Regions from separate parts of the Streptomyces sp. NPDC050422 genome, predicted to be linked through region 1. Evidence: riboswitches for the same ligand, from Rfam matches in the RefSeq annotation. Region 1 holds a riboswitch; each other region holds the start of a gene.
The links. A riboswitch is a leader RNA that binds a small molecule or an ion and turns the genes downstream of it on or off. The one in region 1 is predicted to bind cobalamin.
Positions count from the first base shown of each region.

Region 2: another riboswitch for cobalamin. It lies ahead of ACIBJG_RS31670 (cobalamin biosynthesis protein); the one in region 1 lies ahead of ACIBJG_RS15720 (ribonucleoside-diphosphate reductase subunit alpha).
Region 3: another riboswitch for cobalamin. It lies ahead of ACIBJG_RS07275 (ABC transporter substrate-binding protein); the one in region 1 lies ahead of ACIBJG_RS15720 (ribonucleoside-diphosphate reductase subunit alpha).

Region 1 is NZ_JBITIE010000009.1:106,872-112,025, forward strand. Features, by position in the region: gene ACIBJG_RS15720 (ribonucleoside-diphosphate reductase subunit alpha) at 1-1,650, opposite strand, end outside; cobalamin riboswitch at 1,790-1,921, opposite strand; gene ACIBJG_RS15725 (GNAT family N-acetyltransferase) at 1,969-2,481, opposite strand; gene mctP (monocarboxylate uptake permease MctP) at 2,602-4,236, opposite strand; gene ACIBJG_RS15735 (DUF3311 domain-containing protein) at 4,233-4,487, opposite strand; gene ACIBJG_RS15740 (GntR family transcriptional regulator) at 4,902-5,154, opposite strand, start outside.
Region 2 is NZ_JBITIE010000023.1:73,410-78,563, reverse strand. Features, by position in the region: gene ACIBJG_RS31685 (class II aldolase/adducin family protein) at 1-277, opposite strand, end outside; gene ACIBJG_RS31680 (anion permease) at 514-1,782, shown strand; gene ACIBJG_RS31675 (hypothetical protein) at 1,808-2,065, shown strand; cobalamin riboswitch at 2,227-2,358, shown strand; gene ACIBJG_RS31670 (cobalamin biosynthesis protein) at 2,493-3,521, shown strand; gene ACIBJG_RS31665 (cobyric acid synthase) at 3,518-5,059, shown strand; gene cobN (cobaltochelatase subunit CobN) at 5,080-5,154, shown strand, end outside.
Region 3 is NZ_JBITIE010000004.1:213,230-218,383, reverse strand. Features, by position in the region: gene ACIBJG_RS07285 (ABC transporter ATP-binding protein) at 1-286, opposite strand, end outside; gene ACIBJG_RS07280 (FecCD family ABC transporter permease) at 283-1,305, opposite strand; gene ACIBJG_RS07275 (ABC transporter substrate-binding protein) at 1,365-2,432, opposite strand; cobalamin riboswitch at 2,468-2,655, opposite strand; gene ACIBJG_RS07270 (hypothetical protein) at 2,775-2,927, opposite strand; gene ACIBJG_RS07265 (acyl-CoA dehydrogenase) at 2,924-4,825, opposite strand; gene ACIBJG_RS07260 (hypothetical protein) at 4,992-5,154, shown strand, end outside.

The DNA of each region.
Region 1 (5,154 bases):
CGCTGCGAGCATGATCCGCTCGGAGATCTTCGTCGACAGGGCGCGGGCCTCGGGGGAGTCGAACGGCAGCCGCAGCTGGAAGAAGACGTCCTGGAGCCCCATGGCGCCCAGACCCACCGGCCGCCAGCGGGCGTTGGAGCGCCCGGCCTGCTCGGTCGGGTAGAAGTTGATGTCCACGACCCGGTCGAGGAAGGTCACGGCGGTACGGACGGTGGCGTCGAGCCGCTCCCAGTCGATCGTGCCGCCCTCGACGAACGCGCCGAGGTTGACCGAGCCGAGGTTGCAGACGGCCGTCTCGCCGTCGTCCGTGACCTCCAGGATCTCCGTGCACAGGTTCGACGAGTGCACGACACGGCCCGGTTCGGCGGTCTGGTTCGCGGTCCGGTTGGAGGCGTCCTTGAACGTCATCCAGCCCTGGCCGGTCTGTGCGAGGGTCCGCATCATCCGGCCGTACAGCTCACGGGCCGGCATGGTCTTGCGCGCCAGGCCCTTGGCCTCGGCGGCCCGGTAGGCGGCGTCGAACGCGTCGCCCCACAGGTCGACCAGTTCCGGCACGTCGGCGGGGGAGAACAGCGACCAGGTGCCGTCCGCGTCGACCCGGCGCATGAACTCGTCGGGGATCCAGTGCGCCAGGTTGAGGTTGTGGGTGCGCCGCTGGTCCTCGCCCGTGTTGTCGCGCAGCTCCAGGAACTCCTCGATGTCCGCGTGCCACGTCTCCAGGTAGACGGCGGCGGCGCCCTTGCGCCGGCCGCCCTGGTTGACGGCGGCGACGGAGGCGTCGAGCGTCTTCAGGAACGGCACGATGCCGTTGGAGTGCCCGTTGGTGCCGCGGATCAGCGAACCGCGGGCGCGGATGCGGGAGTACGAGAGGCCGATGCCGCCCGCGTGCTTGGACAGGCGCGCCACCTGGTGGTAGCGGTCGTAGATCGAGTCCAGCTCGTCCAGCGGGGAGTCCAGCAGGTAGCAGGAGGACATCTGCGGGTGCCGGGTGCCGGAGTTGAAGAGCGTGGGGGAGGAGGGCAGGTAGTCCAGCCGGCTCATCAGCCCGTACAGCGCGGCGACCTCGTCCAGGGCGCGCTCGGAGGTGTCCTCGGCGAGCCCGGAGGCGACACGCAGCATGAAGTGCTGCGGCGTCTCGATGACCTGCCGGGTGATCGGGTGGCGCAGCAGGTAGCGGCTGTGCAGGGTGCGCAGGCCGAAGTAGCCGAAGCGGTCGTCGGCGCCGTCGGCGAGCGACTGCCCGACCAGCGCGTCCAGGGCGGCCGCGTGGAGCGTGACGAACTCGGCGGTACGGTCCGCGATCAGGCCCTCGCGGTGCCCGACGGCGACGGAGGCGGAGAACGACGTCGCGCCCTGCCCGGCCGCCTCGTCCGCGATGGTGCGGGTGAGGAGGCGGGCGGCGAGCCGGGAGTAGGCGGGGTCCTCGGAGATCAGGCCCGCGGCGGCCTCGGTGGCCAGCGAGCGCAGTTCGGCCTCGTCCGACCGGGCGTTGCGGCCGCGCAGCGCGGCGGCGGCGACGCGTCCGGGGTCGGTGTCGGGCAGATCGGCGGTGAGGTCGGTCAGGGTCCGCAGGAGTACGGTCCCCGGTCCGTCGCTCGTGGTTCCCGTTGACTCGGCCACGGAAACCGGATCGGCTGGCGCGATGGTCACGCGGTGCTCTCCCTCGCTCGGCTCGGGGCCTTCGGGGGAGCGGGGGCAGCCGGACGGAGCGGGACCCGGCAGGGCAGCGCTCCGTGCGGCGTCCACCGGCCCATCCACGAGGCCCGGACGTCTGGGCATCCGGATCGGTCGAGCCGGATGCGCTGTCGGCAGGACCTCGGACTCGGGGGTGCGCAAATGCACACCGAATACACCGTTGCGGGACAGTTCCGGATTCGCACCGGATTTCCCTGCGGCGACAGCAGGCATGAGCATACATGTGGGGGCTGCCGGTTGCGGCAGCCCCCACATGTTGTGTCGTGCTCGCTGTTACGCCGGAGGGCGCAGCTCCAGACGGTACGTCAGCAGCTTCAGGTCCTCGATGGGGTTCCAGTCCTTCTCGGGGGTCCGTACGAAGCCGAGGCGCCCGTAGATCCGGTGGGCCCCGAGCATCGCCGGCTGCGTCGACAGGACGAGCCCCGTGACCCCCGCGGCGCCCCGTGCGCGGTCGATGCAGGCCCGTACGAGCGCCTCGCCCGCCCCGGCGCCGCGGGCCTCGCGGGAGACCGCCAGCATCCGGAACTCGGCCTCGTCCGCCGCCGCGATGTCGGCCCACGGGTTGCCCGGCGGGGCGTAGGTGACCCCGCCCAGGACGCGGCCCCGCGCGTCGGCCGCCACCAGCACCTCGGCCTCGGCGGCCCGGCGGGGTACGTCGCGCAGCTGCACCAGGTACGGATCGTCGGCACCGTAGTCCAGGAGCCCGTCGCCGAGATAGGCCTCGGCGGTGATCTCGCCGAGGAGTGTGTGCTCGGCGGGCTCGACCGGCCGGATCGCTATGTCCATGGGCGGAAGTCTGCCGCACGCGGGGGCCGGAGCCGCAAGGGTTTTTCTGCGGGACACGCGAACGGGCCGCCGCACCCCAGCCCGCAGGGGTGCGGCGGCCCGCTCACGCGTATCCGGCGGTCAGTGGCCGCCCGGCGCACCGGCGGTGGCCGGCGGGAGCTCCGCCTTCACGCCGGGGTCGCCCGCGTCCGCGGTGTAGTCGCCCGGGGAGGTCTCGTCGATCCCGGCGGGCGCCTTGACGGCGTTCAGGACGAACGTGAGGACGATGACCACCACGACGTTCAGCACGATGGCCGTCAGGCCGATGTAGCCGATCTCGCCGAGGCCCGGGATCTCCTTGGAGGACCCGCCGAAGTGCTTCTGGGTCGGGCTGGCGACCCCGTACGCGGCGAGCGTCCCGTAGGCCATGCCGACCGCCCAGCCCGCGAGCAGCGCCCAGCGGTGGAACCACCGGGTGAACAGCCCGCCGACCAGGGCCGGCATCGTCTGGAGGATCCAGATCCCGCCCAGCAGCTGGAAGTTGATCGCGACCGTCTTGTCCATGGTGAGGACGAAGGCGAGCGCGCCGACCTTCACCAGCAGCGACACCAGCTTGGAGACCTTGGTCTCCTGCGCGGGTGTCGCGTCGGGCTTCAGGAAGTCCTTGTAGATGTTGCGGGTGAACAGGTTCGCCGCGGCGATCGACATGATCGCGGCGGGCACCAGCGCACCGATGCCGATCGCGGCGAAGGCCACGCCCGCGAACCAGTCGGGGAACATGTTCTCGAACAGCTGCGGGATGGCCAGCTGGCCGTTGTCCACCTTGACGCCGGCGGCGATCGCCATGAAGCCGAGCAGTGCGAGCAGGCCCAGCATCAGCGAGTACAGCGGCAGGATCGTGGTGTTGCGGCGGATCACGTTACGGCTGCGGCTGGAGAGCGTCGCCGTGATCGAGTGCGGGTACATGAAGAGCGCCAGCGCCGAGCCCAGGGCCAGGGTGGCGTAACCCCAGTGGCCCGCCTCACCGGGTGCGAGTCCGGCCACCGGTTTGCCGGCCGCCTCGTTCTTCGCCGAGAACGCATCGCCCGCCTTGGCGAAGATGTCGTCGAAGCCGCCGAGCTTGATCGGGATGTAGATGATCGCCACGACGATGACCAGGTAGATCAGCCCGTCCTTGACGAACGCGATCAGCGCCGGCGCGCGCAGCCCGGAGGAGTACGTGTACGCGGCGAGCACCGCGAACGCGATCAGCAGCGGCAGGTCCTTGATGAACCAGTGCGTGTTCTCGCCGCCGCCGACGCCCATCACGTCCAGCACCGCCTGGATGCCGACGAGTTGGAGCGCGATGTACGGCATCGTGGCGAGGATGCCGGTGACGGCGACCGCCAGCGAGAGCCCCTTGGAGCCGAAGCGGCCGCGGACGAAGTCCGAGGTGGTGACGTAGCCGTGCTTGTGCGACACCGACCACAGGCGCGGCAGGAAGGTGAAGATCAGCGGGTACACCAGGATGGTGTAGGGCACCGCGAAGAAGCCGGCCGCGCCCGCCGCGTAGATCGCCGCGGGAACGGCGACGAAGGTGTACGCGGTGTAGAGGTCGCCGCCGAGCAGGAACCAGGTGACCCAGGTGCCGAACGACCGTCCGCCCAGCCCCCATTCGTCGAGACTGTCCTCGTTCTCGGCCTTGCGCCACCGGGCGGCCATGAAGCCGACGACCGTGACGGCCAGGAAGAAGAAGATGAAGACGCCGAGCGCGACGCCGTTCACGCCGTCCTTCATGCTGACGCACCCCCCTTGCGGGCGCGCTGGTCACGCTGCCACAGCTTGTACGCGATCATCGTGAGCGCCGTGGAGATGAGCACCCAGAGCATCTGGTACCAGTAGAAGAACGGGATGCCGATGAAGGTCGGGTCGACCTTGGCGTACGAACTCACCCAGAGCATCGCCACGAACGGCGCGATGAGACAGAGGGCGATAACCACCCGCATGGGTGTGACGGTGGGTGGTTTTCCTTCTGGTTCTTCCGGCATGGCGGCGACTCCGTCCCCTCGCTGATCACCTGGTGTGGGGCCGACCGGCACGTGGGGGGCGGCGTCGCGGGGCTGGGCACGCACATCTGCGACGTTGTCGTCAATCACCAACGCTCCGCGTTGCCTCAATCCTCCGCCTTGCAGCTGCGCGCACCCAGCCCCGCTCCTTCACCCACCCCCCACGTGCCGGTCGGCCCAATGCGCACGAAATCTAGGCGAGGGTCCCGCCCACCGTCACCCCCTGTCCGCATTGCGGTCCGGCAACGGTCCTGTGGCGTCGGACGCCTGGCCGAAATGACGTCAAACGTCGGGGTGTTGGTCCAGGCCAATCAAAGGGGTGGACGCCCGCGGGGCAGCAAACAGCCCCCGCGGGAAGGGTTCCACGGGGGCTGTTCAACGCATCCGGTGACGGCCTCAGTCCAGCGGCCGCTTCAGGCGGGCCACGAACTTGTAGCGGTCGCCCCGGTAGACCGAGCGGACCCACTCGACCGGCTCGCCCTGTCCGTCCAGTGAGTGTCGGGACAGCATGAGCATCGGCAGCCCCACGTCCGTACCGAGCAGGCCGGCCTCGCGCGGGGTGGCCAGGGAGGTCTCGATGGTCTCCTCGGCCTCGGCCAGCCGTACGTCGTACACCTCGGCCAGGGCCGTGTAGAGGGACGTGTACTTC
Region 2 (5,154 bases), on a different contig from region 1:
CGTCGGTGTTCCGGTACACCGCGAGATGGAGCGGGAGTTCGCTGGTGGGGGCCATGGTGCCGAGGACCTGGTTGCCCTCCAGATCGACGCCGGTCAGGTCCTGTGGGCGGAGCCGGTCGTACGGCACTCCGCTCGGGGTGACCAGCACGGTCCCGCCGACCCGCGCCGACACGTTGCCCGAGGTCCCCACGACCAGTCCTTCGGTGGCCGTCCTGCGGGCGGTGGCGACGACCGCGTCCCAGGCCCGTTCGATCGATTCCCGCCACTCACTGCTCATACGAAGATCCTTTCAACGGATGAGCGGCCCACCGCCACCCCTCCCACGGAGGCCGGCCCGAACCCCGGATTCCGGGCCCACACCGGCCCGTACCGGAATCCCGCCGCCACCCGGCGGACGAAAAGGGCGACGGCACTCCGGTTGGGGTCACCGCAGCGCCCTGCTCAGTTCATCTTCCGTTCACCCGGATTGCCTACGGTCCACATGCCACTGCCGTCGAACGATTGCCTGGGTAAATGGAACACATCACGCTGCTGCTCGCGATTGTGATCGTGACAGCTCTAGTGTTCGATTTCACGAACGGTTTCCACGACACCGCCAACGCGATGGCCACCACCATCTCGACCGGCGCACTCAAACCCAAGACAGCGGTGGCCATGTCCGCCGTTCTCAACCTCGTAGGCGCGTTCCTGTCGGTGGAGGTCGCCAAGACGATCTCCGGCGGGATCGTCAACGAAGACGGGCTCAGAACCGAGGTCATCTTCGCGGCGCTCGTCGGCGCCATCCTGTGGAATCTCCTGACCTGGCTGGTCGGCCTGCCGTCCAGCTCCTCCCACGCACTGTTCGGCGGCCTGATCGGCGCCGCGGTGATGTCGGCGGGCTGGTCGTCGGTCGACGGCGGCACCGTCGTCACCAAGGTGCTGCTCCCCGCGATCGCCGCACCGGTCGTCGCCGGAATCGCCGCACTGCTGGCCACCAAGCTGACGTACCGCATCGGCGGGAAGGTCACGGGCGGCGCCCAGGAGAAGGCCACCGCGAAGGGTTACCGCGCCGGCCAGATCGCCTCGGCCGGGCTCGTGTCGCTCGCGCACGGCACCAACGACGCACAGAAGACCATGGGCATCATCACGCTCGCCCTGGTCACCGGCGGCGTCCTCTCCCCCGGCTCCAACCCGCCGGTCTGGGTCATCGTGTGCGCCGGTCTCGCCATCGCACTCGGTACCTACCTGGGCGGCTGGCGCATCATCCGCACCATGGGCAGCGGCCTGACCGAGCTGAAGCCGCCGCAGGGCTTCGCCGCCCAGACCAGTGCGGCCACCGTCATCCTGGCCTCCTCGCACCTCGGCTTCTCCCTCTCCACCACTCAGTCGTGCTCCGGTGCCGTCATGGGTGCGGGCCTCGGCCGCAAGGGGGGCGTGGTCCGCTGGTCCACCGCCACCCGCATGTTCGTCGCCTGGGGCCTGACCCTGCCGGCCGCAGGTCTGGTCGGAGCGGGCGCCGAGTTCCTCACCAAGCAGGGCACCTGGGGTGTCGTGGTCGTCGCGGCGCTGCTGATCGCGGGCTCCGGTGCGATCTGGGTGCTGTCCCGCCGCAAGCCCGTCGGGCACGGGGACGTCGCCCCGGGCGGCCAGGACGCGGACGCCGAGCCCGCGGGCGTCGTCACCACCGCCATCGCGGCCGTCAGCCCGCCGCCCACCACGGCTGCCCAGACCCACGAACTCACGGCCACCATCCCGGCCCCCGCCGGACCGGTCACCGACCCGGCCCGACCCGCCACGGTCTAAGAGCCTCCGGTAAGGACAGATCCACATGAACATCGACTGGGCAGCCCTCGGCACCGTCTTCGGCGTCTCCCTCGTCGCCACCGTCGCGCTCGTGGGCCTCTTCACCCTCGGCATCGTCGGCCTCTCCAAGCAGCAGGAACCGGCCACGCAGGGCGGATCGGCGAGCGGTTCGGCAGGTGGCTCGGCGGGCGGTTCGCTCCTGCTGGTCCGCGCCGGCGCGTACGTCTGTTTCGGACTGTGCGCCGCGGCCGTGGCCTACGGCATCTATCTGATCGTCGCCTGAGCCCCACCACCCCCTTCCCGCTCATCCGCATCGGGCCGGACGCACCTCGTGTGCGTACCGGCCCGATGTGCGTCTCAGCACACTGCACCGTCGCAGGTCAACGGCGAGTTGACGGGTGTTCGCGGGGCGTGGTGGACTGCCGGAGCCATTACGGCGACAGCAGAGGAAGCCGGTGCGAATCCGGCGCGGTCCCGCCACTGTCACCGGGGAGCAGTCCCCCACCACGGAAGTCACGGTCCACGCAAGCGGACTGGAAGGCCGGGGGAACTGCGGATCCGGAAGCCAGGAGACTCTCGTCGCCGTCACGTCGAACCAGGGCGCGGACCCTGAGTGAGGACATATCGCCATGCCCGGCTGCCGTGCGTCCGTCCCTGTGCAACCCATCCCAGGTCCCCAGGTCCTTCGAGGCGCAACGGCCGGCTGAACCGTGCGTGCCGATCGCGTCTTCGCGTACGGCGCCACGGCCGGTCTGATCGGCGATCTGCTGCTCGGTGACCCCCGCAGGGGGCACCCGGTCGCCGCCTTCGGGCGGGCCGCGGCAGGCGTCGAACGCCGTCTGTGGCGCGACCACCGCGGGTGGGGCGCACTGCACACCCTGGTCTGCGCCGGAGGCGCCGCCGGGGGTGCCGCACTGGCTGCCCGTGCGCTGCGCCGCCACCCCGCCGCGTCCGTCGCCCTGACCGCCGCCGCCACCTGGTCCGTCGTCGGCGGTACGTCGCTGGGCCGCGAGGCCCGGTCGATCGGCGACGCCCTGACCGCGGGCGATCTCGACCTGGCCCGGGAGCGGCTGCCGCATCTGTGCGGCCGTGACCCGCAGTCCCTGGACGGTCCGCAGATCGCCCGCGCCGTCGTGGAGTCCGTCGCCGAGAACACCTCGGACGCCGTGGTCGGCGCCCTGGTGTGGGGTGCGCTGGGCGGCGTCCCCGGACTCGTCGGGTTCCGGGCCGCCAACACGCTCGACGCGATGGTCGGCCACAAGTCGCCCCGCTACCGGCGTTACGGCTGGGCCTCGGCCCGTCTCGACGACCTCGCGGGCTGGCCGGGCGCCCGGCTGACGGCCCTCCTCGCCGTCGCGGCAGGAGGAGACCCGCAGGGCGCGGTCCGGGCCTGGCGGGTCGACGCGGCCAAGCACCCGAGCCCCAACGCGGGCCCGGTGGAAGCCTCGTTCGCCGGTGCGCTCGGCGTACGGCTCGGCGGGACGCTCGCCTACGGCGGCCGGGTCGAGCACCGTCCCGTGCTCAACGGGGAGACGGGCCGTGCGGTGGAGCCCGCGGACATCGAGCGCGCCGTACGGCTGTCGCGCAGGGTCAGCGCGCTCGCCCTCGGCGTGAGCGTGGCGGCCCGGCTGGGCGCGGGGCTCGCGGCCCGGCGGATCGCCGGCCCCCGCACCTCAGCACTCCGTACGGCACCCCCTCGTACCGCAGCACCCCGACTCTCTGGACGGAGACCGACATGAGCGGCGGACTGCTGGTCGCCGGGACCACCTCGGACGCGGGCAAGAGCGTCGTCACCGCGGGCATCTGCCGCTGGCTGGTGCGCCGGGGCGTGAAGGTCGCGCCGTTCAAGGCGCAGAACATGTCGCTCAACTCCTTCGTCACCCGCGAGGGCGCGGAGATCGGCCGCGCCCAGGCCATGCAGGCCCAGGCCGCCCGGGTGGAGCCGACCGCCCTGATGAACCCGGTGCTGCTCAAGCCCGGCAGCGACCGCTCCAGCCAGGTCGTCCTGATGGGGCGTCCGGTCGGCGAGATGAGCGCCCGCGGCTACCACGGCGGACGCCAGGAGTCGCTCCTGTCCACCGTCGTGGACTGCCTGGAGCAGCTTCGGGGCACGTATGACGCAGTGATCTGCGAGGGGGCGGGCAGCCCGGCCGAGATCAATCTGCGGCGCACGGACATCGTGAACATGGGCATCGCACGGGCGGCAAGCTTCCCGGTGGTGGTCGTCGGCGACATCGACCGCGGCGGGGTCTTCGCCTCGTTCTTCGGTACGACGGCGCTGCTCTCGGCCGAGGACCAGGCACTGATCGCCGGCTACCTGGTCAACAAGTTCCGCGGCGACGTCTCGCTGCTGGAGCCCGGCCTGGACATGCTGCGCGACCTGACGGGACGTCCGACGTACGGGGTGCTGCCGTTCGCGCACGGCCTCGGCATCGACGAGGAGGACGGTCTGCGGGTCTCGCTGCGCGGCACCGTACGGGAGTCGGTGCTCGCCCCGCCGCACGGCGAGGACATCCTGCGCATCGCCGTGTGCGCGGTGCCACTGATGTCCAACTTCACCGACGTGGACGCCCTGGCCGCCGAACCGGGCGTCGTGGTGCGGTTCGTGGACCGTCCCGAAGAACTGCACGACGCCGACCTCGTCATCGTGCCCGGCACCCGCGGCACCGTGAAGGCGCTCGCCTGGCTGCGCGAGCGCGGGCTCGCCGACGCGCTGCTGCGGCGCGCCGCCGAGGGCCGTCCGGTGCTCGGCATCTGCGGCGGTTACCAGATCCTCGGCGAGCAGATCGAGGACGACGTGGAGTCGCGCGCCGGGACGGTCGACGGGCTCGGGCTGCTGCCCGTACGCATCCGGTTCGACCGCGAGAAGACCCTCGCCCGGCCGGTCGGCGAGGCGCTCGGCGCCCCGGTCGAGGGGTACGAGATCCACCACGGCGTCGCGGACGTGCACGGCGGCGAGCCGTTCCTCACCGACGGCAGCGGGCAGCGTCTCGACGGCTGCCGGGCCGGCGCCGTATGGGGCACCCACTGGCACGGCTCGCTGGAGAGCGACGCTTTCCGGCGCCGCTTCCTGACCGAGGTCTCGCACGCCGCCGGCCGCCGTTTCGTGCCCGCCCCCGACACCTGCTTCGCCGGGCTGCGGGAGGAACAGCTCGACCGCCTCGGCGACCTGATCGAAGAACACGCGGACACCGATGCGCTGTGGCGACTCATCGAGTCGGGCGCACCGGCAGGACTTCCCTTCATCGCCCCCGGAGCACCTGGAGCACGCGCATGAACGCGCCACTGACCGCCCCCATGAGCACCGTGCTGCTGTTGTCGACCGCCGACACCGACCTCCTCGCCGCGCGCGCCTCGGGCGCGCCGTACAGG
Region 3 (5,154 bases), on a different contig from region 1:
CGACCTGGGTGACGGCGTGCTGGTCGACCACCGCGACGCGTCTGGCGACGGTGCGGCGGCCGACGGCTGCCAGCAGGTCGTCATCGAGGGAGACCGTTCCCGCGTCCGCGGCCAGGACCCCGGCCAGTATCCGCAGCAGGGTGGACTTACCGGAGCCGTTCGGGCCGATCAGCCCGATCGTGGCGCCGGGCGGCGGAGCGAGTGAGACTCCGTCCAGGATGAGGCGGCCGCCCGCCTCCCTGCTGACCCGGTCGGCCCGCAGGCCGCCGGGGACGGTCCGGGTCATGGGGACCGCCGGGTGCGGTAGAGGACCAGCACGAAGGCAGGCACCCCGATCAGTGCGGTGACGACTCCCACCGGAACCTCCTGCGGGTCGAGGACGGTCCGGGCGAGGGTGTCGACCCAGACCAGGAAGACGGCCCCGGCAAGCGCGGTGACCGGCAGCAGCCTGCGGTGTCCGGAACCGGTCAGCGCACGGGCCGCGTGCGGCAGCACCAGTCCGACGAACCCGATGGCGCCGGCCGAGCTCACGAGTGCGGCGGTCAGCAGCGCGGTCGTGCACAACAGGATGATCCGGGTACGGCCGACGTGAACGCCCAGGGTGGCCGCCGCGTCCTGCCCGAAGGCGAAGGCGTCGAGCGTACGGGCATGGCCGAGGCAGATCAGCAGCGTCACGGCGAGCACGGCGGAGCAGATCCACACGTCGCTCCAGCCGACGCCGCCGAGCGAGCCCAGCAGCCAGAACAGCACCCCGCGGGTCTGCTCGGCGTCGGCGGCCGTCATCACGACGAAGGAGGTGAGCGCGGAGAAGAGCTGCATGGCCGCGACCCCGGACAGGACGACCCGGTCGGTGCTGCCGCCGAGGGTGTGGCTGAGCAGCATGACGAGGGCGAAGGAGCACAGGGCCCCGATGAACGCCCCCGCCGACAGGGAGACCGCTCCCCCGCCGACGCCGAGGACGACCACCACCACCGCGCCGGTCGAGGCTCCGGAGGAGACCCCGAGGACGAACGGGTCGGCGAGAGGGTTGCGCAGCAGCGACTGCATGACCGTGCCGCAGACCGCGAGCCCCGCGCCGCAGACCGCGGCGAGCAGGGTGCGCGGCATGCGCAGGTTCCAGATGATGCCGTCGCGGATCGGGCTGAGCCGCGACTCACCGGCTCCGAGGTGGGAGGCGACCGTGGACCAGACGTCGGCGACGGAGATCCGGGCCGGGCCGATGGTGACGGCGAGGGCGACGGACAGGGCGAGCAGCAGGAGTCCGGCGGCCCACAGGAGCCCGCTGCGGATGCCCCGCGTGGACAGGACACCCCGGGTGCACCCAGCCGCGTCCTCGCGCGGTGGCGCGGCCTGTTCGCTGTCCGTCACCCCGCGAGCCCGAAGGTACGCAGCCCGGCGGCGACGCGTTCCACGCCTTCGACGGTCCGGATCGTCGGGTTCATGGCCTGGCCGCTGAGCAGCACGTAGCGCTTGTGCCGGACGGCGTCCATGTTCTTCGTGACGGGGTTGGACTCCAGGAAGGCGATCTTCTTCGCGGCGCTCTCGGCGGTCTGCGACTTGCGGGTCAGATCACCGATGACCAGCACGTCCGGGTCGCGGTCGGCAACGGTCTCCCAGTTGATCTGCGGCCATTCCTCGTGGGTGTCGGCGAAGGCGTTCTCCGCGCCGAGTTCCCGCGTGATGATGCCGGGCGCACCGCAGCAGCCGGCCAGGTACGGGGCTTCGGAGTTGGCGAACCAGTACATCAGGGAGGTGCCGGAGGCGTCGATGCCCCCGGTCGCCTTCCGCACCCGGGCGCGCAGCTCGGCGACGAGCTTCTCGCCGCGCCCGGGAACGCCGAACACCTTGGCCAGGTCGCGCACCTCGGCGTAGACGCTGTCCATGGTCAGGGCGCCGGTGCGGACGCCGTCGCCGTCCTTGCTGTTGTCCTTGGCGGTGCAGTCGGCGGGCGAGACGTACGTGGGGACACCCAGTTTCTCGAACTGCTCGCGGGGGGCGACACCGCCCTTGGCGAGGGTCGATTCGAAGGAGGCGCTGACGAAGTCGGGCTCCTGGTCCAGGACCTTCTCCGACGAGGGGCGGTTGTCGGAGATCCTCGGGACGCCCGCGTTGGCCTTCTCCAGCCCCTTCAGTACCGGATCGGTCCAGGTGGCCGTGGCGGCGAGCCGGCCGGCGAGGCCGAGCGAGAGCAGGATCTCGGTCGATCCCTGGTCGACCGGGACGGCGCGCTTCGGCGCCGCGTCCACGGTGACGGTGCGTCCGCAGTTCTTCAAGTTGACCGGATAGCCGTCGGCTCCCTGGGACTTGGCGGCGGTGCCGTCCTTGCCGCCGCCGCAGGCCGTCAGCAGGATCAGGGCGGCGGTGAGCAGGGCGGCGGAGCGGGCGCGGCCGGTTATGGGCGGCACGGAGTACCTCGGCGTCTCTGGGCCCATGCGCGGGGCCCGGTGTACGGAGTTCCGCGGCCCGGTACCGGACCGTGGGCGCCAGCAGGTCTTCGGACTCGGGTTCATGCGGACGGGACGCCTTCCCGGGAAACCGTGGGTCTCCCAGTGGCCGTGGCCCCGCCCGTCCCCCTCACCGCTGCGCGTCAGTTCCGGATTCGCACCGGATTCCCTGACCCCTACGTGGAGTTCGACTGGCTCCGGGCACGCTACCACGCACCTCCGCGCAGCTCAGCGGCAGTGCACCCCGGCGGTACGGGGCGGTGGGTGCGGCCGGGGCCGCGTGCCGCGCACCACCCCGGCCGCGGGGTGTCCGGGAGGCCCTCGCTCCGGTTACGCCTTGCGGCGAACCGATTCGCCACCACTGGTGAGCGGCCCCCCGCACCACCGTGAGAGCGCGGCGGCGGTGCCCCAGAAGGCCAGCAGGACGACACGCAGACCCAGCCGCCGGACCGCGTCCGCCGTCCGGTGCGGTGTGCCCGTCATCGCGCGCCCCCAGCCGGTTCCCGGGCCACGGTGGTGTGCCAGGCGGCGCCCGGGTCGTCGTACGCGTCGGTGTAGTGGGCTCCGGCGATGGGCCAGTCGGCGAGCAGTTCCCCGGGCAGTGCGAAGGATGCGGCCAGTTCCGGGAGATGGCGGCTCACCGCGGCGACCAGCTGCTCGGTGGCTTCGGTCAGTCCATCGACCTGACCGGCGGTCAGGTGGCCTGCGGCCAGTAGGTCGCCGCTGTTCCGGGCGACCCAGCGCAGCGCGAACAGCCGGGCCAGCTCACCCAGCCGCTCACGGGCCCCGCCGCCGGGCAGAGCAGCGAGCGCGTTCTCGTACGCGTGGGCCGCCTGCCGGTACGCATGGGCCTCGACGCCCCGCAGCGCGGGGCCGGACGCCGCGTTCCAGCGCTCCAGCGGGCCGCCGCCGGGGACCTGCGCCATCCGTGCGGCCGCCCGGGCGAACCAGATGCGCTCCACCTGGTCCAGAAGCCGTCCGAGGAACCGGAGGTCGGCGAGGTCACCGCTCGGAGGGCCGGCGGCGGGCTCCTCCTGCGGGGTCCGTGCCGCGTCGAAGAGCAGGCCGGCGGCCGCCCGGGAGTGGATGGCCAGATTGTCGCCCTCGGCGGTGATGGCGCCCTCGATCCCGGTGACGAGCTCGGTCATGCCGTTGTTCTCCAGCAGACCCTGGGCGCCGCACCGTTCCCGGCACTCGACCATCACGGACCGGGCCTGCCAGGTGATCCATCCCTTGGCGATGTCGACCAGCCGCTCGGCCGCCTCCCGCTCCGCGGGCGGCCGCGCAGCGGCCTTCTCCCACCGGTCGAGTACGCGCCGGTGCAGCAGGCTCATCGCGAAGACGGTGGCCATGGCCTCGGCGAGGGGGCCGTGGTGGCTTCGGTGGGCGACGACCGGCACCGGCGGCGCCGAGCGGCCCCCCGAGACGAGGCGGTGGCCTCCGTAGCGGACGGCGACGGCCAGCGTGGCGCGTGCGGAGCCCACCGCACTGGCGCTCATGCAGATCCGGCCCGTGGTGACTCGTCCGATCGAGGCGAGGAAGCGGCGCCTGCGCCCCTCGGTGTCGCTGCGGAACACCCCGTCGTCGCCGACCCGCCCCTGCGCGCCGCCGAGCAGCGCCCCACGGCCCACGAAGACCTGGTCGAAGGAGGTCAGGCAGTGGTCGACCGGACTGCCCATCCGGGCGGGAAGCCGGCGCACCCGGATCCCGGGCAGGGCCCGGGCCGCGTCCGTGAGCGGCACCAGCAGCAGGAAGACCCCGTGGTCGGAGCCGTCGACGATCAGCCGGGCGGCGACCAGCCCCGACTTGGGGCCGCCGGCCGGGCTGGTGTTGGGCATGAACTTCTGCGCACCGGCATGCGGGGTGTGCAGCACGAACCCGTCCCGGCCGGGGTCGTAGGTGGCGGTCGTCTCAAGGGATGCCGCGTCGTTGCCGTGCGCCACCTCCGTACAGAGGAAGGTGCCGATCCGTCGCAGCCGGAGGAAGTCCGACAGATCACGGGGGCTGTCGGCGTCGTGGTCCAGGAGGCTGCCGAGGAAGAGGTTGTAGTGGATGCCCGCGACGGTGGTGAGCGCCGGGTCCACCGGGGCGAGCCATTCGTGCAGAGCGGCCAGGGCACGGGGGTCGGCGGCCGGCCGGGCGGCGCTGTCCAGTGCGTTGTTGAGTGTGCGCAGCCGTGCGTGGGCGAGGGCGAGCCGCTCGTCGGGGGTGGCTCCGGGTGACGGCCAGAGCGGCCGGCGGAACGGCTCGGTGGCCACGAGCCGGCGCCAGAAGCCGTGCTCGCGGCGGGCGTCCGGGCCGAGGAGCACGGTGCTGAGCAGGCCGGCGACCGGCCCGGTCCCGGCTCCCGAGGAATCGGCACTGTCGAAAATGGTGTTCATAAAAGCGGCAACGATCAGGAATCGTCCAGGACACCCCCCACGATCGGCGTCCCGGCGTTCCCCGTCTCCCGGCAACGCCCGGCGCGGTCGATGTACGGCCGCTGTCCGTCACCTGTATGCAGCAATCAGCCGCGCTGTGCGGGCGGCGAGGACATCCCCTTGGGGCATGGAACGGCACCCCGATGAGCCGGCGGCACAGAACGAGCACGCCGAACTGGAAGCCCTGCGTGCCCGGGTGGCGCAGTTGGAGACCCGTGCCCCGGCCCGCTCCCGGCTGCGCCTGCGTTCGTTCTTCGCGGTCCTGCTGATCCTGGTGGCGGCCGTGCTCA